One region of the Mediterraneibacter sp. ICN-202921 genome, then DNA from elsewhere that is predicted to be linked to it. Evidence: predicted binding sites of a transcription regulator. Region 1 holds the regulator's gene; the other holds the start of a gene.
The links. The regulator Rex, encoded in region 1, represses fermentation and respiration genes when NADH is low (regulators of the CRP and FNR family bind a similar motif). The targets are predictions, from matches to a motif close to ATTGTTAANTANTTAACAAT.
Positions count from the first base shown of each region.

Region 2: WKT01_RS07905 (glycerol dehydrogenase) is a predicted target of Rex. The motif match lies at 4,398-4,417, and genes of this name have one in related genera.

Region 1 is NZ_JBBKBE010000001.1:69,050-85,821, forward strand. Features, by position in the region: gene tgt (tRNA guanosine(34) transglycosylase Tgt) at 1-932, shown strand, start outside; gene yajC (preprotein translocase subunit YajC) at 1,061-1,336, shown strand; gene leuB (3-isopropylmalate dehydrogenase) at 1,679-2,764, shown strand; gene ilvD (dihydroxy-acid dehydratase) at 2,807-4,480, shown strand; gene ilvB (biosynthetic-type acetolactate synthase large subunit) at 4,493-6,169, shown strand; gene serC (3-phosphoserine/phosphohydroxythreonine transaminase) at 6,214-7,296, shown strand; gene WKT01_RS00370 (phosphoglycerate dehydrogenase) at 7,298-8,461, shown strand; gene WKT01_RS00375 (2-isopropylmalate synthase) at 8,674-10,062, shown strand; gene WKT01_RS00380 (GntR family transcriptional regulator) at 10,079-10,744, shown strand; gene WKT01_RS00385 (NADP-dependent isocitrate dehydrogenase) at 10,756-11,952, shown strand; gene WKT01_RS00390 (ABC-F family ATP-binding cassette domain-containing protein) at 12,129-14,063, opposite strand; gene WKT01_RS00395 (redox-sensing transcriptional repressor Rex) at 14,232-14,876, shown strand; gene WKT01_RS00400 (NAD(P)H-hydrate dehydratase) at 15,038-16,543, shown strand; gene alr (alanine racemase) at 16,540-16,772, shown strand, end outside.
Region 2 is NZ_JBBKBE010000007.1:78,048-94,819, forward strand. Features, by position in the region: gene pfkA (6-phosphofructokinase) at 1-786, shown strand, start outside; gene murI (glutamate racemase) at 807-1,628, shown strand; gene WKT01_RS07895 (DUF1934 domain-containing protein) at 1,632-2,099, shown strand; gene WKT01_RS07900 (GIY-YIG nuclease family protein) at 2,452-3,129, shown strand; gene WKT01_RS07905 (glycerol dehydrogenase) at 3,241-4,338, opposite strand; gene WKT01_RS07910 (UvrD-helicase domain-containing protein) at 4,628-7,849, shown strand; gene WKT01_RS07915 (YkgJ family cysteine cluster protein) at 7,824-8,570, shown strand; gene WKT01_RS07920 (YARHG domain-containing protein) at 8,675-9,529, shown strand; gene WKT01_RS07925 (N-acetylmuramoyl-L-alanine amidase) at 9,612-10,445, shown strand; gene WKT01_RS07930 (FAD-dependent oxidoreductase) at 10,467-13,004, shown strand; gene brnQ (branched-chain amino acid transport system II carrier protein) at 13,009-14,346, shown strand; gene WKT01_RS07940 (AI-2E family transporter) at 14,433-15,581, shown strand; gene WKT01_RS07945 (prealbumin-like fold domain-containing protein) at 15,772-16,772, shown strand, end outside.

The DNA.
Region 1 (16,772 bases):
ATGAGATCGTCAGAAAATTAGGCGGACTTCATAAATTTATGAACTGGGACAAGCCGATACTGACAGATTCCGGGGGATTTCAAGTGTTTTCTCTTGCAGGGTTGAGGAAGATCAAAGAAGAAGGGGTACACTTTCACTCTCATATTGATGGAAAAAAAATCTTTATGGGACCGGAAGAGAGCATGCAGATCCAGTCTAATTTGGCATCTACCATCGCTATGGCATTTGACGAATGTCCTTCCAGTGTGGCGGACAGATCGTATATGGAAAAGTCTGTGGCACGGACAACAAGATGGCTGAAACGCTGCAAAAAGGAGATGGATAGGCTGAATTCTCTCTCGGGAACTTTGAATCCACAGCAGCTGCTGTTTGGTATTAATCAAGGTGGAATCTACGAAGACATTCGTATCTCGCATGCACAGCAGATCACGGAACTAAATCTGGACGGCTATGCGGTCGGCGGGCTGGCAGTGGGAGAAAGCCATGAGGATATGTATCGGATCTTGGATGCAGTCGTTCCATATCTTCCCCAGAATAAGCCTACATATCTGATGGGAGTGGGCACACCGGCGAATATATTGGAAGCAGTAGATAGAGGAGTAGATTTCTTTGACTGTGTATATCCAAGCCGAAATGGGCGTCATGGACATGTATACACAAACCGTGGAAAATTAAATCTGTTCAATGCAAAATATGAGTTGGATGACAGACCAATCGAAGAAAATTGTCAGTGTCCTGCATGCAGAAGTTACAGCAGAGCATATATCCGCCATTTATTAAAGGCGAAAGAGATGCTGGGGATGAGGCTTTGCGTGCTGCATAACTTGTATTTTTATAATACGATGATGGAAGAGATACGAGAAGCGATAGAAGGAGGAACATATAAAGAATATAAGGAAAGAAAGCTCGCAGGAATGGGACAAAAGTCTTAAGTTTTCCTCAGAATATAAAAATTGTCTTAAAAACCGACAGAAAATGAAAAACAGACTTGAAGATTATTTGAATATTGTGTATAGTAGTCTTATTGGTTTGAACATAGAGTTAGGAGGAAAGAAACAAGATGAATATGATAGGTATTATTCTCATCTATGCTGTAGTATTAGGAGGTATGTGGTTTCTTCTTATGCGTCCGCAGAAAAAGGAGCAGAAGAGAATCCAGGCAATGCTCGCTACAATGGAGGTCGGAGATACTGCATTGACGACAAGCGGCTTCTATGGTGTTATCATTGACATCACAGATGATGACGTTATCGTAGAATTCGGCAATAATAAAAACTGCCGTATTCCTATGCAGAAAGCTGCGATCGCACAGATTGAAAAGCCAAGTGCGGAATAAGTATAGAGTGAGTATCAAAAGGAATAGAATTCCTGCTATATATAAGGAAAGGGCGCTGATTTTGGGAAATATCAGCGCCCTTTCTGCTTGTGTGCCTAACGACGCACGCTTTTTTAGGGGGATACAGTGGCTGAGGCTATCGATCTAACAGAAATACAAAAGGCGCAATACTAAATCTATTAAGCTAAGCCTTGAAGAAATCAAAGTGGCTGTTTTGACTCGATTTCTGGGAAAATAAAAAAATGGAGAGTGCTCTGTTTTTTCGGATGAAATACTTGAAACACCAGTAGAAATGGAGTATGATTAAAATTAGTATTTTTATGGTTGGAAGGATGAAGACAGATGGAATTAAAGATAGGCGTAATCAAAGGTGACGGGATTGGACCAGAAATCGTCGAAGAGGCAATGAAGGTGCTAGACAGGACAGGAAAGCAGTATGGATTTACCTGTCAGTATACACAGCTTTTGATGGGAGGAGCTTCGATTGATGTTCATGGTATTCCATTGACAGAGGAGACGATCCTGGCGGCAAAAGAAAGTCAGGCTGTTCTGATGGGTTCTATTGGTGGAGATGCAAAAGTTTCACCCTGGTACAAGTTAGAGCCTGCAAAGCGGCCGGAAGCAGGACTTCTGCGTATAAGAAAAGAGTTGAACCTATTCGCGAATCTGCGGCCTGCCGTTCTATATGAAGAATTAAAAGAGGCATGCCCTTTAAAGGAAGAAATTACAAAAAATGGGTTTGATATGATGATCATGCGGGAATTGACAGGCGGTCTGTATTTCGGTAAACGTAGCACACAGGAAGAAAACGGAGTATTGACGGCAAAGGATGAGCTTACATATAATGAAGAAGAAATCAGAAGAATAGCAAGAAGAGGATTTGATATTGCCAGAAAACGGAGAAAAAAGGTGACTAGCGTCGACAAGGCAAATGTTTTGGATTCCTCCAGGCTTTGGAGAAAAATCGTAGAGGAAGTCGCCGCTTCCTATCCAGATGTGACGTTGGAACATATGCTGGTTGATAATTGTGCTATGCAGCTTGTAAAAGATCCTGCGCAGTTTGATGTGATCCTGACAGAGAATATGTTTGGAGATATTCTTTCTGATGAAGCTAGTATGGTGACTGGATCTATCGGAATGCTTGCTTCCGCAAGTTTAAATGAGACAAAATTCGGCTTGTATGAGCCCAGTGGCGGTTCGGCTCCGGATATTGCAGGTAAAGGGATTGCCAATCCGATCGCAACGATACTTTCTGCGGCGATGATGCTGCGCTTTTCATTTGATTTAGACAAAGCTGCTGACGCAATTGAGGCAGCTGTGGAGAAAACGCTCAAAGAAGGTTACCGTACGATCGATATTATGTCAGAAGGCAAGAAGCAGATTGGAACTTCCCAAATGGGAGACAAGATTTGTTCCTATGTTGAATAGAGATGAAAGAGGCAAAAAACGAAAGAACAGGAGGAAGGCAAGATGAGAAGTGATACTGTTACAAAAGGAGTGCAGCAAGCACCGCATCGTTCCCTTTTCAATGCGCTGGGAATGACACAAGAAGAATTGGACAGACCGTTGATCGGGGTCGTAAGTTCCTATAATGAGATCGTCCCCGGACATATGAATTTGGATAAGATCACAGAAGCGGTAAAAATGGGAGTCGCAATGGCAGGAGGAACGCCGATCATGGTTCCGGCGATCGCCGTCTGCGATGGAATAGCGATGGGGCATATTGGAATGAAATATTCCCTTGTCACAAGGGATTTGATCGCGGATTCTACAGAAGCACTGGCGATGGCACACCAATTTGACGGACTGGTCATGATACCAAATTGTGATAAAAATGTACCGGGACTGTTGATGGCCGCGGCACGTGTAAATATTCCGACCATTTTCGTCAGTGGAGGGCCGATGCTCGCTGGACATGTAAAAGGTTCCAAGACAAGTCTTTCCAGTATGTTTGAAGCAGTGGGAAGCTATGCGGCGGGAACAATGACAGAAGCAGATGTCTGTGAATTTGAAAATAAAGCATGTCCTACCTGTGGTTCCTGTTCAGGCATGTATACAGCAAACAGTATGAACTGTCTGACAGAGGCTTTGGGGATGGGACTAAAAGGAAACGGTACGATCCCAGCCGTATATTCTGCAAGGCTGCAGCTTGCAAAACATGCAGGGATGCAGGTGATGGAACTGGTACGAAAAAATATCCGTCCTCGTGATATTATGACAGAAGAAGCGATTTTAAATGCATTGACGGTAGATATGGCATTGGGATGTTCTACAAACAGTATGCTGCATATTCCGGCAATCGCACATGAGATCGGTATGGATTTTGAGATTGATTTTGCCAACAGTATTAGCGAAAAAACCCCAAATCTCTGTCATCTGGCTCCGGCAGGGCATACATATATTGAAGATTTGAATGAAGCAGGCGGCGTCTACGCAGTTATGAATGAATTAAATAAGAAGGGGCTGCTGCATACAGATTGTATGACAGTGACAGGAAAGACGATCGGAGAGAATATCGAGGGATGCATCAATAAGGATCCGGAAGTTATCCGTCCGATAGAACATCCCTACAGCGAGACCGGCGGACTTGCTGTGTTGAAAGGGAATTTAGCTCCGGACGGAAGTGTAGTAAAACGTTCCGCAGTAGTGGAGGAGATGCTTGTACACGAAGGACCGGCAAGAATCTTCGAAAGCGATGAGGAGGCTACGGCAGCAATTAAAAACGGAAAGATCCATCCCGGGGATGTAATCGTCATCCGCTATGAAGGCCCTAAAGGCGGTCCGGGCATGCGGGAGATGTTAAACCCTACTTCTGCGATCGCAGGTTATGGATTGGGATCGAGTGTCGCTCTGATCACAGACGGGAGATTTAGTGGCGCCTCCAGAGGAGCTTCTATCGGACATGTTTCTCCGGAAGCAGCCGTAGGCGGTCCGATCGCACTTCTTGAGGAAGGAGATCTGATCAAGATAAATATACCGGAACTGAAATTGGAAGTAGATATTTCGGACGAGGAAATGGCACGCAGAAAGGAAAAATGGATGCCAAGAGAACCGAAAGTCAAGACGGGGTACCTTGCAAGATATGCATCCATGGTCACCTCAGGAAACCGAGGAGCAATTCTGGAAATACCGAAGAACAACTAGGAGGGAAGCGCCATGTTATTAAATGGAGCGGAAATAGTAATCGCATGTTTAAAAGAGCAGGGAGTCGATACAGTATTTGGGTATCCGGGCGGAGCCATTTTAAATGTGTATGATGCGTTATATAAACACAGAGATGAAATCCGTCACGTATTGACTTCTCATGAACAGGGAGCGGCACATGCGGCAGACGGATATGCCCGTGCAACAGGAAAGGTCGGCGTATGTCTGGCAACAAGCGGCCCGGGGGCTACGAACTTGGTAACAGGAATCGCGACCGCTTATATGGATTCAATCCCTGTGGTGGCGATCACATGTAATGTAGGGGTCGCTTTGCTTGGAAAGGATAGCTTTCAGGAGATTGACATTGCAGGGGTCACCATGCCTATCACCAAGCATAATTATATTGTAAAGGATATTACAAAACTGGCTGACACAATCCGCAAAGCCTTTCTGATCGCCAAATCTGGCAGACCGGGGCCTGTACTGATCGATATTCCAAAAGATATTACGGCGAATCAGACAGAATATATACCGATGACTGTAAATGCAGAAGGAAAAAAAACAACTCCTGCCTCGGAACAAGAAATCGATGCAGCTGTCCGCATGATCAAAGCGTCAAAACGGCCATATATCTTTGTAGGCGGCGGCGCGGTACTTTCCGACGCTTCAGAGGAATTGCGGGAATTTGCTGAGAAAGTAGATGCACCGGTTACAGATTCTCTGATGGGAAAAGGGGCATTTCCAGGTACAGATCCCAGGTATACAGGTATGCTTGGTATGCATGGAACGAAGACTTCCAACTATGGAGTAAGCGGATGCGATCTGCTGATCGTGGCAGGAGCCAGGTTCAGTGATCGCGTGACGGGAAATACAAAGAAATTTGCGCGGAAAGCAAAAATCTTGCAGTTGGATATTGATGCGGCAGAGATGAATAAAAATGTAGTCATTACCCAGGGGGTAACAGGGGATCTCAAAGAAACCCTGAAAAGAATCAATGAAAAGCTTCCGCAGCAGGCGCATTCTCAATGGCTTGCGCAGATACAGGAATATAAAGAAAAGTATCCTTTGAAATACCATCATGATACATTGACAGGTCCATTTATCGTGGAGGAAATCTACAGACAGACAAAGGGTGAGGCATTGATCGTAACCGAAGTCGGACAGCATCAGATGTGGGCGGCACAGTATTATAAATATACGGAGCCGAGAACATTTTTGACATCCGGAGGTCTTGGAACAATGGGATATGGATTAGGCGCATCTTTGGGCGCAAAATGCGGCTGTCCAGATAAAACGGTCGTTAATATTGCCGGGGATGGCTGTTTCCGCATGAATATGAATGAGATTGCGACAGCGGTACGGCACCATATTCCGATCATTCAAGTGGTTGTAAATAACCATGTACTCGGAATGGTACGTCAGTGGCAGGATCTATTTTATGATGAAAGATATTCGGCAACTGTGCTCAGGGATGGTGTCGATTTTGTAAAGCTTGCAGAGGCGATGGGTGCAAAGGGGATCGGGGTACAGACTAAGGAGGAGTTTGCAGAGGCATTTGCGACAGCGCTTAGTATGAATAGTCCGGTCGTTATAGACTGTCAGATCGACGCAGATGACAAAGTATGGCCGATGGTGGCTCCTGGTGCGGCTATCAGCGATGCATTTGATGAAGAAGATATGGAGGAGTAATTCCATTATCATAAAATAAATTATAAGTGCAGGAGGAAAAGAAAATGGGTAGAGTGTATAACTTTTCGGCAGGACCAGCAGTGCTGCCGGAAGAAGTCTTAAAGGAAGCTGCGGCAGAAATGCTGGATTATCAGGGAACAGGCATGTCTGTTATGGAGATGAGTCACAGATCTAAAGCGTTTGAAGAAATTATTCAGACAGCAGAGCGAGATCTGCGTGATCTTATGGGTATTCCGGATAATTATAAGGTGTTGTTTTTGCAGGGTGGAGCGTCCCAGCAGTTTGCGATGATTCCGATGAATCTAATGAAAAATCGTGTGGCAGATTATATCATAACAGGTCAGTGGGCAAAAAAAGCTGCCAAAGAAGCTGAAAAATATGGAAAAGTAAATCGGATTGCCTCCTCAGAGGACAAAACTTTTTCATATATCCCGGACTGTTCTGATCTTCCGGTTTCTGAAGATGCAGACTATGTATATATATGCGAAAATAATACAATCTATGGGACAAAGTATAAAGAACTGCCAAATACAAAAGGAAAAATACTGGTGTCAGATGTATCCTCCTGTTTTCTTTCAGAGCCAATTGATGTGGAAAAATATGGAGTCATTTACGGTGGCGTACAGAAAAATATCGGACCCGCTGGCGTTGTCATCGTGATCATACGGGAAGATTTGATCACAGAGGAAGTCTTACCTGGAACACCGACGATGCTTACATATAAAACACATGCAGATGCCGATTCTTTGTATAACACACCTCCGGCATATGGAATCTATATCTGTGGGAAAGTGTTTAAATGGCTGAAATCAATGGGCGGACTTTCTGTGATGAAAGAGCACAATGAAAAGAAAGCAAAGCTGCTCTATGATTTTCTGGATCAGAGTAAGTTATTTAAAGGCACTGTGGAAAAGAAGGATCGTTCTTTGATGAATGTACCATTTGTTACAGGTAATCCTGATCTGGATGCAAAATTCGTAAAGGAAGCAAAGGCGGCAGGTCTTGAGAATTTAAAAGGACACAGGACTGTAGGCGGTATGCGTGCCAGCATATATAACGCTATGCCGTACGAAGGCGTAGAGGCTCTCGTAGCATTTATGAAAAAGTTTGAGGAGGAGAATCTGTAAAATGTATGAATATCATTGCCTGAATCCGATCGCAGAGATCGGCTTGGAACAGTTTGGGGAAAAATATGTAAAAACAGAAAATATGGACGAAGCAGATGCGGTACTGGTACGAAGCGCTGCTATGCATGACATGGAATTCAGCGATCATCTAAAAGTAATCGCTCGTGCAGGCGCAGGAGTGAATAACATTCCTTTGGATAAATGTGCAGAAAAGGGAATCGTTGTATTTAATACACCTGGAGCAAACGCAAATGGTGTGAAAGAACTAGTGTTTGCAGGCATGCTGCTTTCTGCTAGGGATATCATCGGCGGGATCAATTGGGTTGAAGAACATGAAGAAGACGGAGATCTGGCCAAGATGACAGAGAAAAAGAAAAAGGTCTTTGCAGGTACAGAACTTGAAGGAAAGAAGCTTGGTGTGATCGGCCTGGGAGCTATCGGGGTACTGGTTGCGAATACAGCTACCCATTTGGGAATGGATGTATACGGATATGATCCATATATTTCTGTAGATACAGCATGGAAGCTGTCCAGAAATATCCATCATGCAAAGACAGTGGATGAATTGTATAAAGAATGCGACTATATCACGATTCATGTTCCGGCTACGCCAGATACAAAAGGTATGATCGATAAAGGCGCTATCAGTTTGATGAAGGAAAATGTAGTCATCTTAAATTTTGCAAGAGATGTTCTTGTAAATAGTGAGGATATGGTAGACGCTCTTGTGTCCGGCGCTGTAAAATGCTATGTCACAGATTTCCCTACACCGGAAATAGCCGGAGTAAAAGGCGCGATTGTTATTCCGCATCTTGGAGCCTCTACAGAAGAATCCGAAGATAATTGTGCACGGATGGCAGTTGCAGAAGTAATCGATTTTTTGGAAAATGGAAATATTGCGCATTCTGTAAATTATCCGGATTGTAATATGGGAACAAAAGGAGACGGAACACGTATCACAGTGCTACATCATAATATTCCCAATATGCTTGGACAGTTTACGGCATTGCTTGCTGGGGAAAATCTAAATATTACGCTTATGACAAATAAGAGCAAAAAAGAATATGCATATACAATGATGGATGTAGAAGCAGAAGTGCCGGCTGATCTGATAAAAAAATTTAACAGTATAGACGGAGTATTGAAAGTACGTATGATCCATTAGAAGAAAGAATAAAGGCGACCGTACCGGACAGTGATCTCACTGCCGGTGCGGTCTGTTTTATATAACGGCAAAAAGTGTCTGTACAATATACTGGAGTTGGTCAGAAAGAGGATATAAAAGGGAGTTATATTGTAGTTGACAAAAAATGTATAATTGTATACAATTATACAAGATAAAAGGGGCGGATATGCTCTGTGTGCAGGAGGTAAAAAGTGGAAGACAGAAAGGTATTTATGAATCAACATACAAATCTTTTAGAGCTGGAGGAATATATGTATCCTCTGGTAGATGTAGAAACACCAAATGTGTTTCGGAATTTATTCCGATATGATGAGATTCCAAAGATTGCATTCAATGATCGTATCGTGCCCCATCATATGCCAGATGAGATATGGATCACAGATACGACCTTCCGTGATGGGCAGCAATCCCGTGCTCCATATACGACGGAGCAGATTGTCACGATATTTGATTATCTGCATCGTCTTGGAGGTCCAAAAGGAAAAATCCGTCAAAGTGAATTTTTTCTTTACAGCAAAAAAGACAGAGACGCTGTATACAAATGTATGGAAAGGGGTTACGAATTTCCGGAAGTTACAAGTTGGATACGCGCCAGCAAAAAGGACTTTCAGCTTGTCAAAGAAATCGGTTTAAAAGAAACAGGTGTACTGGTGAGTTGTTCTGACTATCATATATTTTACAAGCTGAAAATGACACGACGTGAAGCAATGGAGCATTATCTGTCGGTTATCAGAGACTGTCTGGAGATAGGCGTACGTCCAAGATGTCATTTAGAAGACATCACTCGTTCAGATATTTATGGATTTGTGATTCCGTTTTGTGTAGAACTGATGAAATTAATGGAAGAATATAAAATACCAATAAAAGTACGTGTCTGTGATACAATGGGATATGGGGTGAATTTTCCAGGAGCAGTGATTCCACGTTCTATTCCGGGTATCATTTACGGACTGATGACACATGCAGGGGTTCCAAGCTCACTGATCGAATTTCACGGACATAATGATTTTTATAAGGCTGTCAATAATTCAACAACTGCATGGCTGTATGGCGCATCCGGCGTAAATTGTTCTCTATTTGGTATTGGGGAACGGACAGGTAATACTCCTTTGGAGGCCATGGTCTTTGAATATGCGCAGTTGAAAGGAACGCTGGATGGAATGGATACCAGAGTAATCACAGAACTTGCGGAATACTATGAAAAAGAGATTGGATACCATATTCCATCCAGGACGCCGTTTGTAGGAAAAAACTTCAATGTGACAAAGGCGGGGATTCATGCGGACGGCATGCTGAAAAATGAGGAAATATACAATATCTTTGATACAGAAAAATTCTTAGACCGCCCGGCGCTCGTATCTGTATCGAATACATCGGGGGCTGCGGGAATTGCTTACTGGATAAACGCTTTTTATAAATTGCCGAAAGAACGACAGGTAGATAAGAATTCCCAATTAGTATGCAAGGTAAAAGACTGGGTAGACAAAGAATATGAAGAAGGAAGAGTCACGGTCTTGACAGATGAAGAATTAATTGAGAAAATAAATACTATATGCGAAGAATTGCATATAACACTGTAAGCAGGAGGCTTTCGAAATGGAGGAATATCAGGAGTATTCTCTTGGCGGAAGAGTCTTTCAGAAAATCCGTGAGGATATTCTGAAAGGGAAGTATAAAGAACATGAGGAACTGCGGGAGAATACGATCGGAAAAGAATTAGGCGTAAGCCGTACCCCTGTACGGGAGGCACTCAGACAATTGGAACTGGAAGGACTTGTGACGATTATTCCCAATAAGGGGGCATATGTGACAGGGATTTCTTCAAAAGACGTAAAGGATATTTACATGATACGTTCCATGCTTGAGGGACTTTGTGCCAGATGGGCAACTGAAAATATTACAGAAGAACAGATGGAGGCGCTGGATGAAACAATTCTGCTGTCTGAATTCCATATGAAACGGGAGGGAACATATAATGTAGAACAGATCACGCTGTTAGACGGACGATTCCATACGATTTTATATGAGGCTTCAAACAGTAGGATATTGAGTCATGTTCTTATGGATTTTCATAAATACGTGCAGCCTGCGAGAAAATTTTCCGTTGTTTCAGAAGAAAGAGCAAGAAAATCTATACGAGAACATAAGCAGATCTTGCGGGCTATACGTGATAAAGATGCAAATATGGCAGAACAGCTGGCTAATGAACATATCCTGCATGTGATGCAGAATCTGAAAAAACAAGGATATGAAGATATTTAGGAGGAGAAAAAATGGAAAAAATCAAAATGACGACACCGTTAGTAGAAATGGATGGGGATGAAATGACCAGGATCCTCTGGAAAATGATCAAAGACAATTTGCTTGAACCTTATATAGATTTAAAAACAGAATATTATGATCTAGGATTACAGCACAGAAATGAGACAAATGATCAGGTTACGATAGATTCAGCAAATGCAACAAAAAAATATAAGGTTGCTGTTAAATGTGCAACTATTACCCCGAATGCGGCAAGGATGGATGAGTATGATCTAAAGGAAATGTGGAAAAGTCCAAATGGAACAATCCGTGCGATTCTGGATGGAACTGTTTTCCGTGCACCGATCGTGGTGAAAGGGATTGAACCATGTGTAAAGAATTGGAAGAAACCGATCACGATTGCCAGACATGCTTATGGAGATGTATATAAAGGAACAGAAATGAAGATCCCAGGAGCTGGAAAGGCAGAATTGGTATATACGGCAGAAGACGGCACACAGCAAAAAGAACTGATCCATGAATTTGACGGACCTGGGATCATACAGGGGATGCATAACATCAGTAAATCAATCGCAAGTTTTGCAAGAAGCTGCTTTAATTATGCTTTGGATACAAAACAGGATCTTTGGTTTGCAACAAAAGATACGATTTCTAAGAAATATGACCATACATTCAAAGATATTTTCCAGGAGATTTATGACGCAGAGTATGATGAAAAATTTAAAAAAGCAGGGATTGTGTACTTCTATACTTTGATCGATGACGCAGTGGCAAGAGTCATGAAGTCAGAAGGCGGATACATATGGGCATGTAAAAATTATGACGGAGATGTAATGAGTGATATGGTATCTTCTGCATTTGGCTCACTCGCCATGATGACGTCGGTCCTTGTATCTCCGGAAGGATATTATGAATACGAGGCTGCCCATGGAACTGTACAGCGCCATTATTATAAACATCTAAAAGGAGAGGAGACTTCCACTAACTCTGTGGCAACCATTTTTGCTTGGAGCGGAGCTTTAAGAAAACGCGGCGAATTGGATGGCAATAAAGAACTTATGGAATTTGCCGACAGACTGGAGAAGGCAACTATTGACACGATCGAATCCGGCTCCATGACAAAAGATCTAGCCTTGATCACAACGATTGAAAATCCAAATGTGCTAAACAGCGAAGAATTCATAAAAGCAATCGCTGAAAGATTATAAAGTTGCCGAAATTTTTTGCTCACATAAAACACATATTTCATGCATACACTTTTGCCGCTTAAATTCATATTTCTGTTAAAAAAATCGACTTCACACTGCTGCGCACTTCCAAATAAAGAGATTTATTTTCTTCCAATTGGAGATGTACAATAGCGTGAAGTCGTCTTTTTTCAAATCTAATTGAGGGATCCGCCTTCTGCAAGAGTTTCCCACTGTTCATATAGTTCTTCTAATGTACAGTCATTTTTATGCTTTTCTTCAGCGAGTTCCTGACAGCGGATGGAATTGGAATAGACATCTTCCTGCGTCATGAGCTGATCGATTATTTGGTTCCGTTGTTCCAGACATGTGATCTGTTCTTCTGTTTTCTTCAGATCATTTTTCCTTTTTCGTTCTTTTGCCTGCAATTCTTTTTGCTCTTGCCAGTTTAGTTTTGCATCAGAGGCTGTGCTTTGCGAATCTTCTCCGCCCGCAGCGTTAGAAGTCGGAGCATAAGCAGCAGTGAGTTCTTCTTTTTTTTCTAAATAATAATCATAATTTCCTATATAATTCACAAAAGTCTGATTGACCAATTCCAAAATGCGGGTCGCTGTCTGATTGATAAAATAGCGGTCATGAGATACATAGAGTACGGTGCCGGTATAGTCGTTGAGTGCATGCTCTAATATTTCTTTAGAGGTAATATCTAAGTGATTGGTCGGTTCGTCAAGAATCAGGAAATTTGCTTCTGACAGCATAAGTTTTGCCAATGAAACACGGCCTTTTTCGCCTCCGGATAGATTTCCAATGAGGTGGAAAACTTCATCGCCTGTAAACTGAAAAGCAGCCAGTGTATTTCGTATCTGTGTGTTTGTAAGCGCTGGATAGGCATCGGATATTTCATCAAATATGGTTTTCTCATCATGCAGTACATGATGTTCCTGATCATAATAACCGATTTTTACTTTGGAACCGAGAGTAAAAGAACCTTCGTCGGCAGGAATGACCTGGTTAAGTATTTTTAATAAAGTCGTCTTGCCGGTACCGTTATCTCCAATCACGGCAACATGTTCCCCGCGCTTTATTTCGAGATCGACTTTATGAAACAGTGTCTGTGAATCAAAGCTCTTCGATAATTGTGCAACGGAGAGTACGTCGTTGCCGCTGATACAGGACGGCTCTAATGTAAGATGCATCTGTGTGGCTGTCTGGACAGGCTTTTCTGCTGGTGTGATCTTTTCCAGCAGTTTCTCACGGCTTTCTGCGCGCTTGATGGATTTTTCACGATTAAAAGAACGAAGCTTTTCTATGACAGCCTGTTGATGTTTGATCTCTCTTTGCTGATTCAGGTATTCTTTTAATTGTGCATCCCGGATCTGCTGTTTCTTCTCTGCGTAAGCCTTATAATTTCCGACATACGTCCGGATCGTTCCCTGTTCGATCTCTACGACTTTTGTTACGACGCGGTTCAAAAAATACCGGTCATGCGAGATGATAAAAACAGCGCCGGTATAGTTTAAAAGATATGTCTCTAGCCAGGAGATCGAATTTAGATCCAGGTGATTGGTGGGCTCATCCAGCAAAAGAATGTCCGGCTGGGTAAGAAGCAGTTTTCCCAACGCAACACGGGTTTTTTGTCCTCCGGACAGGGTATCGGTCTGTTTAGAAAAATCTGCTTCCTGAAAACCAAGCCCTTTGAGAACTCCCGCAATCTCACTTTCATAGGCGTATCCGTTCATGGACTCGAATGTGGAGACAAGCCGGTTATAAGTTTCCAGCCTGGCATTTAAAGCATCTCCGGACAGTGTTTTAAGTTCTAATTCGATAGAACGGATCTGGTGTTCCATTTGGATCAGATGCGCTTTGGCTGTTTTGACTTCTTCATAAATCGTGTTTCCGGAAGAAAGCGTCTGATGCTGCGCGAGATAACCGATCGTTTTTCCTTTGGCAAGGACTACCTCCCCGCTATCAGCCGGTTCCTCTCCCATGATCATTTTGAAAATAGTAGACTTGCCGGCTCCGTTGATACCGACGAACGCCGCTTTTTCCCGTTCTTCAATATGAAAAGAGCCCTCTTTTACGATCAGATGTTCTCCAAAAGATTTATGAATATTATGACATGCGAGTATCATGAAACTCCTCCTGAAAGTATAGGTGTATATTTATGTATCCGTTGCGTTGTCTGACGCTGCATATGTAATCAATTATAACGAAAACCGAAGAAAATACAACTATAATTTGACATCATATTAACAATTTTATATAATAAAGCGTAGATTTAAGTTTGGAGGGCGATGACTGTGGAACAAAGAGAAATATCACGTGCAGTAATAGGAAGGCTGCCAAGATATTACAGATATTTAGGAGAATTGCTGGAGGCAGGAGTGGAAAGAATCTCTTCCAGTGATCTGAGCAAGAAGATGCGTGTAACGGCATCGCAGATAAGACAAGATTTGAACAATTTTGGTGGATTTGGACAACAAGGATATGGATATAATGTGAAATATCTATATACAGAGATCGGAAAAATATTAGGGATGAACAGAGAACATCCTATTATTATCATAGGAGCGGGAAATTTAGGGCAGGCACTGGCAAATTATGCTTCTTTTGAGAAAAGCGGTTTCATTTTAAAAGGATTGTTCGATGTAAACCCGCGCCTGGAAGGGGTTTCTATCCGTGGGATCCCGATCCGTATGATGGATGATCTGGAAGAATTTCTTCAAAAAAACGATATTGAGATCGCAATCCTCACATTGCCTAAATCTAAAGCAATCGAAGTGGCAGAACTTGTAATCGAGAATGGAATAAAGGCAATATGGAATTTTGCACACACGGATTTGAATCTTCCGGAGGATATAATTGTCGAAAATGTACACCTTTCGGACAGTCTGATGAAGCTTTCTTATAATATCAGCCGTTATAATGAAGAACATAAAAACTAGTGACGCTGTGTATAGTATGCAGCAGTGTATACATTTACAGGAATATGCAGGCAGAAACGTGTAATCAGGTTTTCCTTTTTACACGTTCTTTCATTTTAAGATGTGAAAGACAAGAAATGATTCTGCTGATTTTTATTTTTTAGGAAAGGCGGGGGAGTTATATGCGATATCTTCCAGACGGAGTATGGATGCAGAAAGCAGACAAACATACGATAGAAAAAATAGGGATCTCTTCTATGGTATTGATGGAACGAGCGGCTCTAAAGACAGTAGAAGTCATGGAGACAGAACAGATCAGGCTGGATAAGGCGCTGATCGTCTGTGGAAGTGGAAATAACGGTGGCGATGGCTTTGCCATAGCACGCCTTATGAAAGAGAAAGGGTATCTTCCGACGGTTGTATTTGCGGGACGTGAACAGTCTTTAAGCATGGAATGCCGTACACAGAAGGAAGTTCTGGAAAGGTTAGGGCTTATGTCATGCACAGAGATTCCGTCCAAAGAATATACTGTTGTAATAGACGCACTTTTCGGTGTGGGATTAAACAGGGATATACAAGGACACTATGTGGATATAATAGCGCAGATGAATCAGATATCAGCTAAGAAGGTTGCTGTTGATATTCCTTCCGGTATTCATGCAGAGAAGGGATGTGTGATGGGAAATGCATTTAAAGCAGACTTGACAGTTGCCTTTGCCTGTGAAAAGTTAGGCTGCGTATTATACCCAGGAAAAGAATATTCCGGAAAAGTGCTCCCTGTAGAAATAGGGATCGATCTGGCAATCTTTAAAGAAGAATTAGGTGTTTGCTATACGTATGAGCAGAAAGATATAGGACGATATCTTCCCAAAAGAAAGGCAGATTCTCATAAGGGGACTTATGGAAAGGTGCTGATGATCACAGGAAGCTGCGGTATGGCCGGTGCGGCTTATCTGTCTGCGAAAGCGGCTTATACAGCCGGTGCTGGACTTGTACAGATCTATACGGTTAAAGAGAATCGAACGATCTTACAGCAGCTTCTTCCGGAAGCAATTATTTCTGTGTATACAGAGTATGAGGAAGTACAGCTTGCAAGTCTTCTTGAGTGGGCGGACGTAGTGTGTATCGGATGCGGGTTAGGTATGTCGGAAACAGCAGAAAAAATACTGGCAGAAACATTGAAACGAGCAAAAGTTCCTGTAGTTTTGGACGCGGATGGCTTAAACCTGGCAAGCAGGCATATGGACATACTAGAAGATGTGAAAGCACCTTTGATCTTAACGCCGCATATGAAAGAAATGACGAGATTATTGGGATGCAGTATGGAAGAAATGAAAGAAAAACGAAGGGAAAGGCTATTAGATTTTACAGCAAAATACGATGTTGTGTGTGCTTTAAAAGACAGCAGGACGATCGTGTCAGCAAGAGAGCGTCAGATCTTTGTAAATACTGCGGGAAACAGCGCAATGGCGAAGGCAGGTGCGGGAGATGTGCTTGCCGGGACGATCACAGGGCTTATTGCCCAGAAGATGTCCCCTTATGAGGGATGTGTCCTGGGGGTTTATCTGCATGCCTGCGCAGGCGATGAGGCAAGAAAGGAAAAAGGCGAGTACAGTGTACTTGCGGAAGATTTGATCTGGGGCATACAAACATGCCTGTATAATACAAAGGAGAGGGAAGTATTATGAAATCATACAGCAGAGTGTGCGCAGAAATTAACTTGGATGCGATCGCTTATAATATGGAACAGCTAAAAAATAGGATTGGAAAAGAAGGACGCCTTGTGGCTGTATTGAAAACAGATGGCTATGGACATGGAGCTGTTCCGATCGCGGAAATGTTTGAAGAGACAGAGTATGTATGGGGGTATGCGACAGCTTCATTAGAAGAAGCTGTGCTTCTGAAAAAGGCGGGGAT
Region 2 (16,772 bases), on a different contig from region 1:
ACGATCCAGCGAGGAGGAACGATCCTGCAGACAGCCAGATGTCAGTCTATGAGAACAGAAGAAGGGCAGCAGAAAGCCGCGGCAATCTGTAAAAAATACGGGATTGGCGGATTAGTCGTTATTGGAGGTGACGGCTCTTTCGCAGGTGCGCAGAAGCTGGCAAATCTTGGGGTAAATACGATCGGGATCCCGGGGACGATTGATCTGGATATCGCATGTACAGATTATACGATCGGCTTTGATACAGCTGTTAATACGGCGATGGAAGCCATTGATAAAGTGCGTGATACATCCACTTCTCACGAGAGATGCAGTATCATTGAAGTTATGGGAAGAGATGCGGGATACCTTGCATTGTGGTGTGGGATCGCAAACGGTGCAGAGAGGATCCTTATGCCGGAAGAGAAAGATTTTAATGAAGAAGAATTGATCGCTGATATTATGGAAAATAAAAAACGCGGCAAAAAGAATTATATCATCATCAATGCAGAAGGCATTGGAGATTCTATTAATATGGCAAAAAGGATTGAGGATGCAACCGGGATCGAGACGAGAGCAACGATCCTCGGACACATGCAGCGCGGCGGAAGCCCTACATGTAAAGACCGAGTGTACGCGTCTACAATGGGCGCCATGGCGGTGGATCTTCTGTGCCAGGGAAAGAGCAACCGTGTGGTAGGCTACAGAAATGGACAATTCGTGGATTTTGATATGGAAGAGGCGCTGGCCATGAAAAAGAATATTCCAGAATATCAGTATGAGATTTCAAAAGTATTGGCAATCTAGGAGAGAAAAATAAAGTGAAGGTGACAGGAAAGAAGGCGGCGCCGATCGGTGTATTTGATTCCGGAGTCGGCGGCCTGACGGTAATGCGGGAAATCTCCCGTCAGCTGCCCAGTGAGAATATTATATATTTTGGAGATACGGCGCGTGTGCCTTATGGGAGCAAATCCCAAAATAATGTGATCCGTTTTTCAGAACAAATCATCCGTTTCTTAAAGGCGAAACAAGTAAAAGCCATCGTGATCGCCTGCAATACAGCTAGTGCGCTTGCGTTGGAAACAGTGCAGAAAGAGTTTGATATTCCCATTATGGGGGTGGTGATCCCAGGAGCTCGCGCGGCAGTTGAAGCGACACAGAACCGGAAGGTAGGCGTTGTAGGGACAGATGCGACGGTGCAGAGCCGGATGTATACGAGGATCATCCACGAGATGGCGCCGGATATTACGGTATTAGAAAAAGCATGTCCGCTATTTGTTCCGCTTGTGGAGGAAGGCTTTAAAGAACACGTTGTGACAGAAGAAGTTATAGAGTACTATCTGACTTCTATGCGAAATACGGAGATCGACGCCATGATCTTAGGGTGTACGCACTATCCGCTGCTTCGCTCTAAAATTCGCGCTTTTATGGGAGAGAAGATACAGATTGTAAATCCGGCCTATGAAACGGCTATGGATCTGAAAAAACTTTTGAAAGAGTCGGGATTGGAAAATGACGGAACGACAGAAGAATGCAGACATTATGAGTTTTATGTCAGCGACGCGGCAGAAAAGTTCCGAAAATTTGCCAATACGGTGATGCCGTTTGATGTCCCGACGACAAATGTAGTAAATATTGAGGAATATTAAGATATGACAAAAGATGTAATCGTAAGTATTTCTGGTCTTCATATGGATATGATGTCCACTGCGTTCAAAGACGAGGAAGATGCAATTGAAGTTGTAACTCCGGCAAATTATTACTGTAGGAACGGAAAACACTATATCCTCTATGATGAAGTGCTGGAAGGTATGGCGGGAACGATTAAAAATAAAATAAAAATCACCGGTACGGACAGCCTGGAGATTATGAAAACAGGCGTGTCCAACACGCATATGGTTTTTGAGAGAAATAAGAAAAACCTTACTTATTACCGTACTCCATATGGTCAGATGCTGGTGGGAGTCAATACCCGCGATATGGAAATTAAAGTGACAGATGAAAAAATAGATATATTCGTAGATTATGAGCTGGATGTCAATCATGAGCCAATGGCAGACTGCCGGATTAAAATGAATATCATGCCTAAAGAAAGTAAAGATTTCTCCGTGTTGAGTTAAGAGAGCACGGAGAAATCTTTTTTTCATAGGAAATTACTCTGTAATGTTTCTATGAGAGAAAAATGTTCTGCAAGGATCACGTTGCAGCGTAGAGGTATTGCATTAGTTGAAATGAAGAGGATATAATAGAAAAGATTTGTGATAAGTGTTTGTATATGGACACAAATACCATAGCGTATATAAAAAATTAGAAAAACAGCATGCCAGAAAGTGCGGTTTCTTCTGAAAAATAGATTCTTGTACAGAAGCCCTTTTGCATGTTAGAATATAAAAAAGATATTGCAAAAGTTTTCTTTCCTCCGGGGATTGGCGTATGATCTGCTGTCGGAAAGAAACGTGAGGGAGATTTCAGATGGCAAAAGGCTTTGTTTATATACTTACCAACCCTTGCCTTGATGGATGGGTTAAAATTGGCATGACAGAACGCAATGATATTGAGAGCAGGCTGCGCGAGCTGAACGCGCCGCCCAACATCCCTCTTTCGTATCGCTGCTATGCTGTCTATGAAGTGGAAGATCCACTGGAGGTAGAAAGAAGAATACATAGTATTATTGACAGAGTAGATGATTCTTTGCACGCAAGGGAGCATCTGGAAAACGGCAGAGTCAGGATACGTGAGTTTTTCAAGATCTCCCCGGAAACGGCCTATGGCATATTTAAGGATATAGCAAGTTTGCGTGGAGATACAGATAAGCTGCAATTATATACACCGACTTTAGAACAATCGCAGGAACAGGAAATAGCAGAGAGAAAGACAAAGCGCTCCAACAATTCATTTAAGCTGCTGAATATCGCTGTTGGGGAAGAAATTTTCTTTTTGTATGATGAACAGGTCGCGGCAAAGGTGGTAAATGACAGAAACCAGATCGAATATGAGGGCGCAAGGTATTCTGTTACCGCTCTGGCTCGTAAGCTGTTGATCGAGAAACATGGATGGTCTGAAAATTTACATGTCAATGGTTGGATGTATTTTATAAAAGACGGGATTTCTTTAAGCGATTTGCGTGATCGTATAGAGAATACAGAGTAAAATTCAGCGTGAAGCCGATATTTCAAATGAAAGATCAGCCTCACGCTGTTGCTTTTTCCTGACGGAAGTCAGTTTGCCATTTGCATTTTATCCTAAGAAGAAATCCAGGTATTATTCTCCTAAGAAATATCTGCCGTAGGCGTCAGCCGCTTTAATGGCAGCACATACGGAATCTGGAGTTACAGGGAAAGGCATATTGTGCAGGGTATCATTCTCGGCACATGCCGCTTCTGCGACTTGCATGAGCTTTTCGTCTGTGACTTCTGTGATACCTAATTCTTTTAATGTGACCGGAAGTCCCAGTTCGATGCACCAGTCGATGATGTCTTCCAATTCCTCAGCAGGGATATTTTCCAGGACAAGCTGTGTGATCGTGCCAAAGGCTACTTTTTCACCGTGATACATATGGTGACATTCCTCCAGCACAGTGAAACCGTTGTGGATCGCATGAGCTCCGGCAAGACCGCCGCTCTCAAAACCAATGCCGCTTAATAGTGTGTTGGCTTCGATGACTTTTTCTACTGCGGGAGTTAAAGCGCCGGTTTCCAGTGCGAGTTTTGCCTTTATGCCTTCTTCCATGAGCGTGTCAAAACAAAGCTTTGCCAATGCGATCGCGGCGGAAGTGATCTGCCCACCGGCACATGTTGTAGCGCTGCTTGCCTGACAAGCCCTTGCCTCAAAGTAGGTTGCGAGTGCGTCTCCCATGCCGGATACTGTCAGTCGGACAGGAGATTTTGCAATGATGTCGGTATCCATAAGCACCATATTTGGATTCGCCGGAAGGAAGAGATATTCTTCAAATACACCGTCATCTGTATAGATCACAGAAAGCGCGCTGCAAGGTGCATCTGTAGAAGCGATCGTAGGACAGATCAGCACAGGCAGGGATTTATAATAGGCGACAGCTTTGGCTGTGTCCAGAATTTTCCCTCCACCGATACCAATGACCATATCACAGTTTTCTTTTTCAACAATAGCTGTTAGTCGGTTGATCTCATTTTTACTGCACTCTCCGTTGAAATAGTCAAATACGATCTGTGCGCTGCTGTCTTTAAAACCTGCCTCTACTGTGCCGCCGCATCTTTTGTATCCGGAAGCAGTGATGAGGATCAATGCCTTTTTGCCGTATTTTTCAGCGTATGCTCCCAGTTTTTTCAGTTCTCCTGCACCCTGCACATATTTGCTGGGGCTGATTAAAATATTTGCCATAACAGGCCCTCCTTTGTGGACAAAATAAGCTTTCTGAGAAAAGGATCGAGATTGCTTATATTGTCATTTTTATAACAATGATTTTATTTTAATCCCCGCTTGCTCTGCTGTCAAGCGGCAGTGAATTGCTATGCAGGATAAATCTGCATAGTAAGCGGGTCTGCAGCAAAATCAGAAGCTGAACGTGTAGGACAACATGTAGGATAAAGAGAAAAATGATATACACAAAAAAGAAAAATAGTTTATAATAAGAACAGGATTTTATCCATACAGGAGAGAAGGAAATAAGATGTTGATTGCTGATCTGCATATACATTCCAGATATTCCCGTGCTACCAGCAGGGAGTGTACGCCGGAACACTTGGAACTATGGGCAAGGAAAAAGGGGATACAGATTGTCGGAAGCGGCGACTTTACACATCCGGCATGGCGGGAAGAATTAAAAGAGAAGTTAAAACCTGCGGAAGATGGAATGTATGTATTAAAAAAGGAGTACCGGCTTCTGGATGACGCAGCGACAGACGCCTTTGAGCCGCGGTTTGTGATCACTGGAGAGATCAGTTCGATCTATAAAAAGAACGGGCGTGTGCGCAAGGTACATAGTCTGCTTATACTGCCGGGATTGGAGGCGGCGGAAAAAATAGCGGAAAAGTTGGAGGAGATTGGAAATATCCATTCTGACGGCAGACCCATACTGGGTGTAGACTGCCGAGATTTATTGGAAATTGTCTTGGAGATCTGTCCCAATGCGATGTATGTTCCAGCTCACATATGGACACCGCATTTTTCATTGTTCGGAGCATTTTCCGGGTTTGATACAGTGGAGGAATGCTTTGAAGATTTGTCTGCCCATATCCATGCGATGGAGACCGGTCTGTCCTCTGATCCGCCGATGAACTGGAGGATTTCCGCATTAGACGGGTATCAGCTCCTTTCGAATTCGGACGCGCATTCTCCCGCAAAGCTGGGAAGAGAGGCAAATATGCTGGATATAGAGTTGTCTTATGCGGGGTTGTATAAGGCAATCCAGCAAGGAGAAGGTCTGGTCGGAACAATCGAATTTTTCCCGGAAGAGGGGAAATATCATATGGATGGGCACCGGAAATGTAATTTGTGTCTTACTCCTTTGGAGACGGAGAAATATAAGGGGATCTGCCCGGTATGCGGAAGGAAGATCACGATCGGAGTTTCGCATAGAGTAGAGCAGCTGGCAGACCGTGCGGAAGGATTTATAAAAGAAGGAGCAAAGCCTTTTGAAAGTCTTGTGCCGCTTCCGGAAGTAATCGGAGCGTCCATGGGATACTCTGCGGCAAGTGTGAAAGTGCAGAAAGAATATCAGCATATGCTGCATTGTCTTGGACCGGAGTTTGAGATCTTGCGGACGATCCCGGCAGAGGAGATCATGCGAGTATCGGGACGGCGGCTTGCAGAGGGGATTAAACGGCTGCGAAGCGGCAAGGTAGAGAGGATTCCGGGATTCGATGGAGAATATGGGACGATACAGCTTTTTGATGCACGGGAAATAGAAGAACTGGATGGACAGATGAATTTTTTTGACACTCTTGGCATTGGATCGGAAAAGCCAAGAAGAGAGCGGATGACGCCTGTGAAGGCAGATAAAAACGGCAGAAAAGCAGAGCCAGAAACGATACAGGCACAGACGATACCGGCAGATAGGACAAAAGGGCTGAACTCTAAGCAGAAGAAAGCTGTAGAAACGTCGGGAAGAGATATTGCCGTGTCGGCAGGACCGGGCACAGGGAAAACAAAAACCTTAGTTTCCAGGATCGTCTATCTGTTAAAGAACAGAAAAGTAAAACCGTCGGAGATCACAGCTGTGACATTTACTAATCTTGCGGCAGCACAGTTATATGAAAGAGTACAGAAAGAGATGGGGAAAAACAGGCGCCTTTCTCATTTACAGATCGGAACCTTTCATGCAGTGTGTCTTACGCTTCTAAAAGAACAGGGAATGGAATTTACACTGATCGACAGAGCGGAGGCGCAAGAAATCGCTGAACAGGTATTAGAGGCACAGACATATCCGATGTCGGCTCGTGAATTTTTGGAAGCAGTCTCCAGACAGAAGGCTGGTATAGAGCAGCGCGTGACAGAAGAGGAAGAATGGCAGGCAGTATATAAGAGTTATGCGGAGGAACTTGAGAACAGGCGGCTTTTGGATTTTGACGACTTACTTGTAAAGACAGTGGAGAAGATACGAAGTAAAGAGATGGTTCCGGGATGGGAAAAAAGGTTTTCTTATCTGTTGATCGATGAATTTCAGGATATGAATCCTATACAGATGGAATTGATGTGGCTATGGAGAAGTGCGGGCAGAGAACTATTCGTGATCGGAGACGCGGATCAGTCGATCTATGGATTTCGGGGCGCAGATGCAGGCTGTTTTGAGAGGCTTAAGAAGGCAATGCCAGATGTATGTGTGATAGAACTGGAAGAAAATTATCGGTCATCTCCTGAAATCTTATCGGCAGCATTTGCGGTTATTTCGGAAAATCCAGGCGGCAGACAGGCGCTGCGCGCAAATTGCCCTTCCAATATCCCGGCGCGTCTTGTCCATGCGCAGTCCGATATGGCAGAAGCGATTTTTATCGCAAAGGAGATCGGAAGCCTTACAGGAGGGCTTGGTATGTTAGAAGCGCAGAGGCATGCGGAACATAGGCAGGAGAGAAAAGTGAGGGGGTTTGATGAGATTGTGGTACTTTACCGTACGCACAGACAGGCGCAGCTTTTGGAAACCTGTCTGAAAAAGGAAGGGATTCCTTATATTGTAGCAGGAAGAGAAAGTTTTCTTGAAGAAGAAAATGTGCAGGGAAGTATCCAGTTTTTTAGATATATACAGAATCGTGAGAATCTATGTGCCAAGGAGCAAAGCCTTGCCTGGCTGTGGAAATTGGAGAATTCTGTGTTGTCTGAGGAGATCGTGGATAAGACGGCACAGAGATTTGCCTCGCTTTATGCGCAGAAATCTCCACAGGAGTTTATACAGCTCTGGATAGAGGAGATGGGGCTTGTGGAGAATGCAGCTATGAAAAAACTGGCCAAGATGGCTGTGTTCTATGATAAAATGGATGATCTTATGCAGGCGCTGACTTTTGGCGTGGAGAGTGATCTAAGACGCTGTGGTGATAAAGAGTACAGCGCCGGCGCTGTTACGCTTATGACCTTACATGGCGCGAAGGGGTTGGAATTTCCGGCGGTATTTATCTGCGGAGTGAAAAAAGGGTGTATTCCGCTGGAAAACGGAAAATATCCTGTAGATGTAGAAGAAGAGAGACGTCTGCTCTATGTGGGAATGACAAGAGCAAAAGAGGAATTGATCCTCACATTTGCAGAGGAAGAGTCTGGATTTTTAAAAATACTTGATCCAGGTATGCTTAAAAAAGAAGAGGCAGTCAGACGCAGAAAAGAAATCGGTTATCAGCAGTTAAGTCTGGCCTTGCCCGGTGGAGAAAGTGAGGGGAACAATGAAAAGACAGGTGGAATTGTCTGAGATTTCAGATGGAAGGCTCTATACGGCCAATGACATGGTAAGGGCAGACTGCCGGGGATGTGAAGGCTGTTCTGCATGTTGCCGCGCAATGGGAACGTCGGTCGTATTGGATCCGCTGGATATCCATAGGTTGTGCAGAGGACTGCATGTTAGCTTTGCGCAGCTTCTGGAGACTGGTGTAGAGCTGCATGTAGTGGATGGGCTGGTCCTTCCAAATCTGAAAATGACAGGGGAGACAGAGGCGTGTACATATTTGGATGCACAGGGCAGATGCAGTATACATGCGTTCAGACCGGGTATATGCAGGCTGTTTCCTCTGGGACGCTACTATGAAGAAGATGGATTTAAGTATTTTCTGCAAATACATGAATGTAAAAAGGGTATGCGGGGCAAGGTAAAAGTGAAAAAGTGGCTGGAGACGGAACAGATAAAAGACTATGAGTCATATATTTTTAAATGGCACAATTTTTGTCTGGCATGTGAACAGGCACTGCAAACATTGGATGAAGAAAATGCCAGGATCTTGACGCTGTATATCCTGCGGACATTTTATCAGACGCCTTACGGGCAGCAGGACCTAAAGGAAATGCCTATAGACGGCGGTTTCTATCCTGAATTTGAAGAAAGGCTCAAAGAGACGGAAAGGAAACTGGGGCTGTCAGCACAGGTAAATAGGATGAACTTAGGGCAGGACAAGAAAAAATCACCCGGGAGATCCTAAGCAAAAGAAAATTGCAAAATATACTCGAATTGTCTCGTGTAATATGAGACAATAGATGTATATGGTATAGCAGCATTTAAAGAAGGAGTAGGAGGAACAATCAGATGAAATGTCCAAATTGTGGCAGTAAAGTAACAGAAGGATCTGCGTTTTGTGAGAATTGCGGAGCAAAGATCCCGCCAAAAGAAAGCAAAAAGAAAGAGAAAGGGAGTTTTTGTCCTTTCTGCGGTGCATGGAATGAAGGAGACGACCGGTTCTGCGCAGAATGTGGAAGGGATCTGGCAGAGATAGAAGATGAGATACAAGATTTTCAGGAAGAACAAGTTACAGGAAAAGGCGGAAAGAAAAAATCGCGCGGTCCGTTGATTGCCGTAATCTGTATCCTTGCGGCGTTTATCATAATCGCCGGCGTGGGCGGCGGTGTGTATTATGTACACATGAAGCAGGAAAAAGCAGCTGAAGAAGAACGTAAAGAAAAAGAGGCGAGGGAAGCGGAAGAAAAGAAAGAACAGGAAGAAAAAGAGAAAGCGGAGAAAGAAGCAGAGGAAAAAGCGGCTGAAGAAAAGGCGGAGAAAGAAGCAGAAGAAAAGGCAAAGGAAGAACAGGAAAAGAAAGATAAGACGAAAGATAAAAAAGAGACGGCGGACAGATTGGAAGCAGACTATATCTTGCCGGATAGTTCTACGAAATTGCTGACCCAGTCTGACATTTCTGATCTGACATTACAGGAGCTTAATTATGCCAAAAATGAAATTTTTGCCCGCTATGGAAGAAAATTTAGCTCTCCGGAACTGCAGGAATATTTTAATAGTAAGAGCTGGTATCACGGCACTATCAGTCCGGAAGAATTTGACGCGAATTATGCGGATTCTTTGAGCGAGACGGAGAAGAAAAATATAGAACTTTTGAAAAGTGCAGAGTATGCAAAGGATGCAAACGGTTACCAACTGGATCAGTAAGAAGTAAAAAGCGGCAGTATGGGAAAGAGGGAAGGAAAAGACAGTGGAAGTAAGAAGAAAACGGAGAATAAGGGGAGGCATTTTGTGTGCGGTATTGTGTGCTTCCCTTGTGCTCTTTGGATGCCATAAAGCAGAAGAAACTTCTGAAAAGGAGAAGGAAGAAGAACAGCAAAGGGAAGCAGAACAAAAGGCGGCGCAGGAGGAAGCGCGCAGAAAGGCGCGAGAGGAAGAACAGGAGAAAGCAGAACAAGCCAGAAAAGAAGCGGAAGAAGCAGCAAAGAAAAAAGGAATCACGATCGTTATAGATCCAGGGCATTCCAGTGTGGTAGAAGAAAAGCAGGAACCGGTGGGACCTGGCGCGCAAGAGTATAAGGCGGGAGACACATATGGAACAAGCGGCATCAGCACAGGTATGCCGGAATATGAACTTACGCTTGCTTTGGCGCAGCAGCTGAAGGCGGAATTGGAAAACAGAGGGTACACGATTGTGATGACACGGGAAAACAATGAAGAACCGCGAAGCTGTGTGGAAAGAGCAGAGATCATGAATAATGCCGGAGCTTCTGCATGTGTACGTATACATGCCAATGGTTCGGAGGATACATCGGTACAGGGAGCGATGACGATCTGTACGACACCGGATAATCCATATGTACCGCAGTTATATCAGTCTTCCAGGTATTTGTCAGACTGTGTACTTAACCATCTGGTAAATGCAACCGGATGTATCAGTCAGGGGGTATGGGAGACAGATACTATGAGTGGAAATAACTGGAGCCAGATACCGGTTACAATCGTAGAGGTAGGGTATATGACGAATCCAGATGAAGACATGCGTATGTCACAGCCGGATTACCAGGCACAGATCATACAAGGAATCGCAGACGGAGTCGAAGAATTCGCAAATACTATTTGAAGATGATAAAAGGAGGATTCTATGAAAGCGGTAAAATTAAGAGATGATTTTTATTGGACAGGAATTGTGGATGATCAGTTAAGAGTATTTGACATCATCATGTATACAGAATTTGGTACGACGTATAATTCCTACGTGATGAAGGCGGGAGATAAGATCGTTTTATTTGAGACGGCAAAGGCGAAATTTTTTGAGGAATATCTGGAAAAGTTAAAAGAAGTGATCGATGTCACAAAAATCGATTATCTGGTAGTCAGCCATACAGAACCGGATCATGCCGGCAGTGTGGAGCGGCTTTTAGATTATAGTCCGCAGATGAAGATTCTTGCTACAGGATGCGCGATCGGATTTTTGAAGGAAATCGTGAACAGAGATTTTGTCAGTATCGCAGTAAAAGACGAACAGACAATGACGATTGGCAATAAGACGCTGCGTTTTATGTTTGTGCCGAATCTGCACTGGCCAGATACAATGTATACTTTTATTGAAGAGGAGCAGATATTGGTAACCTGTGATTCTTTTGGCGCGCATTACTGTCTGCCGGAGGTCGTATCCACAAAGAGCACAAAAGAGGCAGATTACCAGAAGGCACTGAAATATTATTATGACTGTATCATCGGACCATTTAAGCCGTTTATGTTAAAAGCGTTGGACAGGGTGGAACATATGGATATTACAATGGTCTGCACAGGACATGGTCCTGTGCTTGTAGGCGAACGTATCAAAGCAGTGATGAAGCAATACAGAGAATGGTCCACAGTTGTCAATCCTAATCCTAGAAAGACAGTCATCATTCCCTATGTAAGTGCATATGGCTATACGAAAACACTGGCAGAGAAGATAGCGGAAGGGGTGAAAGACAGCGGAGACATTGATGTACGTTCTTATGATATGGTGGAAGCGGACGAGGTAAAAGTAAATGAAGAATTGTTGTTTGCAGATGGTATACTGTTCGGGACACCGACAATCGTAGGTGAAGCGCTCAGACCGATCTGGGAACTGACCTTGAATATGTTTGCGGGTACCCACGGAGGTAAACATGCCTCAGCGTTTGGAAGCTATGGATGGAGTGGAGAAGGAGTTCCCAATATCATACAGCGGCTAAAGCAGCTTAGGATGAAAGTGTGTGAAGGCTTTCGGATACGTTTTAAGCCGTCGGAGGCCGATCTGGTAAGTGCTTATGAATATGGATATCAGTTTGGGTGTCTTGTGCAGGAAAAAGAACCTGTGCGTCCGCAGAAGAAAGGGACAAGGAGTCTTGTGAAATGTTTGGTATGCGGTGAGATATTTGACGCTTCTCTGGAGATCTGTCCGGTATGCGGAGTGGGAAAGGAAAATTTCGTTCCGGTTGAGGCAGAAGAGACTGGGTTTGAGAACAATACAGAAGAATATTATGTGATTCTTGGAAATGGCGCGGCAGGCTTCAATGCGGCCAAAGCTATCCGGGAGAGAGATAAAACAGGCGCGATCACGATGATCTCGAATGAGCCCTATCTTTCCTATAACCGGCCTATGCTGACAAAATCAATCGTTGCGGGACTTACTGCAGAGCAGATCGCCATAGAGAGTGCAGGCTGGTATGAGGAAAATAAAATATACCAGATACTGGGCAGACAGATCGTATCGGTAGATACACAGAAAAAGGAAGTCTGCCTGGACGATGGGAGCAGGATACATTTTACGAAGTTGATCTATGCACTTGGAAGTGAGTGCTTTGTGCCGGATATGAAAGGAAGCAATCTTCCGGAAGTGGTTGCTATCCGACGCCTGGCAGATGTAGATCAAGTAAAAGAATTGATGAAGGAAGCGAAAAACGCAGTAGTGATTGGCGGCGGTGTTCTGGGACTGGAAGCAGCCTGGGAATTGAAAAAGGGCGGTTTGCATGTAGAGGTGCTGGAGGTGGCTCCGGTACTCATGGGACGTCAGCTTGATGCGGGTTCGGCAGAACTGCTGAAGAAGGTCGCAGAGAAAAATGGGGTGCGGATCCATACGGGCATTTCTGTGGAGGCGATTGAAGGAAGCGAGCACGTGACCGGTGTACGTACAGCAGACGGCATGTCTTATCCGGCAGATCTGGTGATCGTATCGGCAGGTGTGCGTGCAAATGTGGAACTGGCAAAGGAAATCGGACTGGAGACAGAACGTGCGGTGGTCGTTAATCAGCAGATGGAAACAAATGTGCCGGGAATCTATGCGTGCGGCGACTGTGCGCAGTATCAGGGGACAAACTACGCAATCTGGCCGGAGGCGTCAGAAGAAGGACGTGTTGCCGGGGCGAATGCGGCAGGAGAGGCAGTAGAATATACACCGGTATCAGCGGCGCTTACATTCCACGGAATGAATACAGCAGTATTTGCGGCAGGAGATAACGGCAAGAATCCGAATCTGCTGTATAAAACGGTAGAATTCCAGGATATGGGAAAAGGACAGTACCACAAATATTACTTTTTAAATAATCGACTGTGCGGTGTGATCTTACTGGGAGACTTAACGGATATGGCAAGACTTACTATGGCTTTGGAAAAAGGCGCTTCTTATAAAGAGGTCATGGAAGGGTGAAGACGTGAAACTGCATTTGAAAAATAAAATACTGATTGGGATTACATTGTTTTCTATGTTTTTTGGGGCGGGAAATTTGATTTTCCCGCCATTTCTTGGCAATATGGCGGGCAGAAGCATAGTGCCTGCATTTTTAGGCTTTGCTTTAAGCGCAGTGTGTCTTCCTGTATTAGGGGTGATCGCTGTGACGAAATCCGATGGGTTAGAAGCTCTTGCTTCCAAGGTGCATCCTCTATTTTCCAAGGTATACATACTGCTTTTATATTTGGCGATCGGCCCTTGCCTTGCAATCCCCAGGACGGCAAGTACGTCGTTTTCGATGGCGGTTCCGCCTTTCCTTTCAGGAGGAAACATGATCTGGCTGATCCGGAGTATCTATACGATATTGTTTTTTTCGGCGGCATTTGCCGTGGCGCTCCATCCTGAAAAACTGACAGAATATCTAGGGAAAAAGTTGACACCTGTACTTCTTATTTTAATCGTAATTGTATTTGCGGCAACCGTGTTTTCGTGGGACGGAAGTGTGGCTGTACCGGCAGCAGACTATATCAAACAACCTGCCGTGAAGGGCTTTTTAGATGGGTATCAGACAATGGATACACTGGCAGGGCTGAATTTTGGTATGATCGTTGTTATGAACCTGCGTGAAAAGGGGGTAAAAAAAGAAGAAGATCTAGTCAGGGAAACCGTGTCAGCCGGCTGGATAGCAGGAGGCATACTGTTTTCTGTGTATGCGATGCTGACATTCATTGGCGTGAATGCAGGATCGTGGTTTGGGGCGGCGGCAAATGGAACAGAGACATTGACGGAGATGGTTTCCGCCTTGTTCGGACAGGCGGGAACGGTACTGCTGGCTTTGATTTTTGTGATTGCCTGTTTTAATACTTGTGTGGGACTTTTAAGCTGCTGCGGGAAATATTTTCAGGGGGTGTTTCCGCGGATCAGTTATAGAAAATGGGTATTTATCTTCGCTTTTGTCTCTATGCTGATCGCCAATGCAGGACTGGATACTATATTGAAATTGTCTGTACCTGTATTAAACGCGATCTATCCACTGGCGATACTGCTGATCTTTCTCTCTTGTATGCAGCGTCTGCTTGGAAGATACCGGGCGGTATATCCGAGTGCGGTTTTGTTGTGCGGAGGCGCCAGTGTGATTACGGTAATGGATATGCAAGGACTTCAAATCCCACTGCTGACACCACTGGTTAGAAATCTGCCGGCATATGACGCAGGATTTGGATGGCTGGTTCCGACTGTCGCAGGGATCGGTCTTGGTATACTGCTCTCCACCGTACATAGAAAGAGACCGAAAAACGGAGATCAATACAGGAAAGTCTAAAAAGAAAAGGAAGTACCTTGTGGCGTCAGGTATGCTGTGGTAGAATAAGGCAATACTGAAAGCAGAAAGTTATAAAGGAGATAAGAATGAAACTGGACAAAGAAACAATAAAAAAACTCAGAGGACTGATTGTGTTTACGATCGTTATCTTGATCTTGCTTTGGAAATATGAGGCAGTGCTGGAATGGATCGGTTATTTGTTTGGGATTGTATTTCCTTTTTTTCTGGGCGGCGCTATTGCATTTATTTTAAATGTGCCTATGAGTTTTCTGGAGGAAAAGATCTTCCGCAATAAACGATGGAAAGAAAATAAACACGTGAAAAGGATGGCGCGTCCGGTCAGTATGGTACTGACGATCCTTTTAGTATTTGGGATCATTGTGCTTGTTATGTTTGTGGTTGTGCCTGAATTAGGAAAGACATTTTTATCTCTTGGAACGAGTATCAGTGAATTTGTGCCGCGAGCACAGAAATGGTTGGAGGAATTATTTGTTGATAATAAAGAAGTGCTGGCGTGGCTGGAAGAACTTAATATGGATTGGGATAAAATCATCAACAGCATAGTCGGCTTTTTTCGCAGCAGTGCGGGGAATGTAGTGAATTCGACTGTATCTGCCGCCACAGGGATCATAAACGGGGTGGCTACCTTTGTGATCGCCTTTGTATTTGCCTGCTATATTTTGCTGCAGAAAGAAAAATTAAGTATACAGATCAGAAAGGTTATGTTTGCCTATCTTCCTCAATCCCGTGTGGAATGGATGCTGGATATTTGTTCTTTGACTTACCGTACATTTTCCAGTTTTCTTACGGGACAATGTCTGGAAGCGCTGATTTTGGGGGTTATGTTTTTTGTTGTGATGACAATCATCCAGATGCCGTATGCATTGTTGGTGGGAGTCTTGATTGCGTTTACAGCGTTGATACCGATTTTTGGAGCATTTATAGGCTGTTTTATAGGGACATTTCTGATCCTTATGGTAGATCCTTTGCAGGCGCTGATTTTTGTAATCATGTTTTTGGTCCTGCAGCAGATAGAAGGAAATCTGATCTACCCCAAAGTAGTTGGAAGTTCAGTGGGTCTGCCGTCTATCTGGGTATTGGCGGCAGTCAGCATAGGCGGCAGTTTACTGGGAGTGGTAGGTATGCTGATCTTTATTCCGCTCGTATCTGTGGTCTACAGCCTGCTGCGCAGAGATGTATATAAGAGGCTGGATAAAAAACAGATCAAGATTTAAAGGGGTATGGCATATGAAGATGGGCTGCCTGTACTTGTAAATATCTTTTATTCTTTGTAGAATTCACGCAAAATAGGTATAAAACTGTGCGGATTGATAGACGCACAGTTTTATTTTTGTAAAAATAAAGATTATAAAAGTGTGCTTGTGTACTTTTATAAATAAGTGCGAAAGGATAGAAGTAAGGGGTATGTTTAAGAAAGTAAAAAGAAGGTATAGTGCCGCTGCTTTGGCGGTGATTTGTTTGCTGTTTGTTTGGGGAACAGCAGTTTTTGCTCAAGAAGGAGCGACTGCTGAAGAAAAGGATTTGTCTGTGCTTCTGGAGGCGGCAGCAATGACAAAGGATGGCGCAGATTTGTTTGACGGGGTGACACGCCCTTTTGATGGGGGAAATTTAGAAGTTAAGCTTATGTATGATGTGGATGAAGAAGATGCTCCTGTTATTTCGGAAGGAGATGTGCTGTCGGTTCAGTTAGTTCCGACAGATACCCAAAAAGATTTTATCCAGATCGATTATCCTACAAGTCAATTGAGAATATTGGAAGATGAAGGAATAAAACTGGCGGATTTGGATCTGACAGGGAGAAAAGGAGTTGTTTTTACATTTGCTGATATACAGGCATCTTTTACAGCAAAGCTGAATATGCCTTTTGTGGTAAATAAAACACGTCTTGTAAAATATTTTCAGGAACATCCCGATGAGGAAAACGTAGAATTTCAGTATACACTGCAGTATAACGATTCTGACACCGGCAAAATGGCAAGGTTTTCTTTGCAAAAACCTGAGATACAGCCGGCCCAAGCCAGATTTGTCAAAACAAGAGGCATTTATGAGCAGTCTGGTGATCTGGGACAGGGAAATATATTATATAATATATTTCTAGGTACAGAACTTAATAGGATGAATGAGTTTGTTATTTATGATACGCCGGATGTCAATATAGGATTTGATGGAAACATGAAAGTGTATATTCCCACAAATTATGGAAATCTGGATAATGTAGTTTTGCAGAATGGTAATTATTATGCGGAACCAGGGAATATGGATGACGAAGGCAAGATGGAGATTTATATCTATGATCTGTATTATCTGACAGAAGAGGCAAATGCTGTTTCGATGCCAAGACAGGCCGGGTATACAGAAGAATATGTGACATTTTCGCGCAGGGACATTACAACAGGCGCAGATTC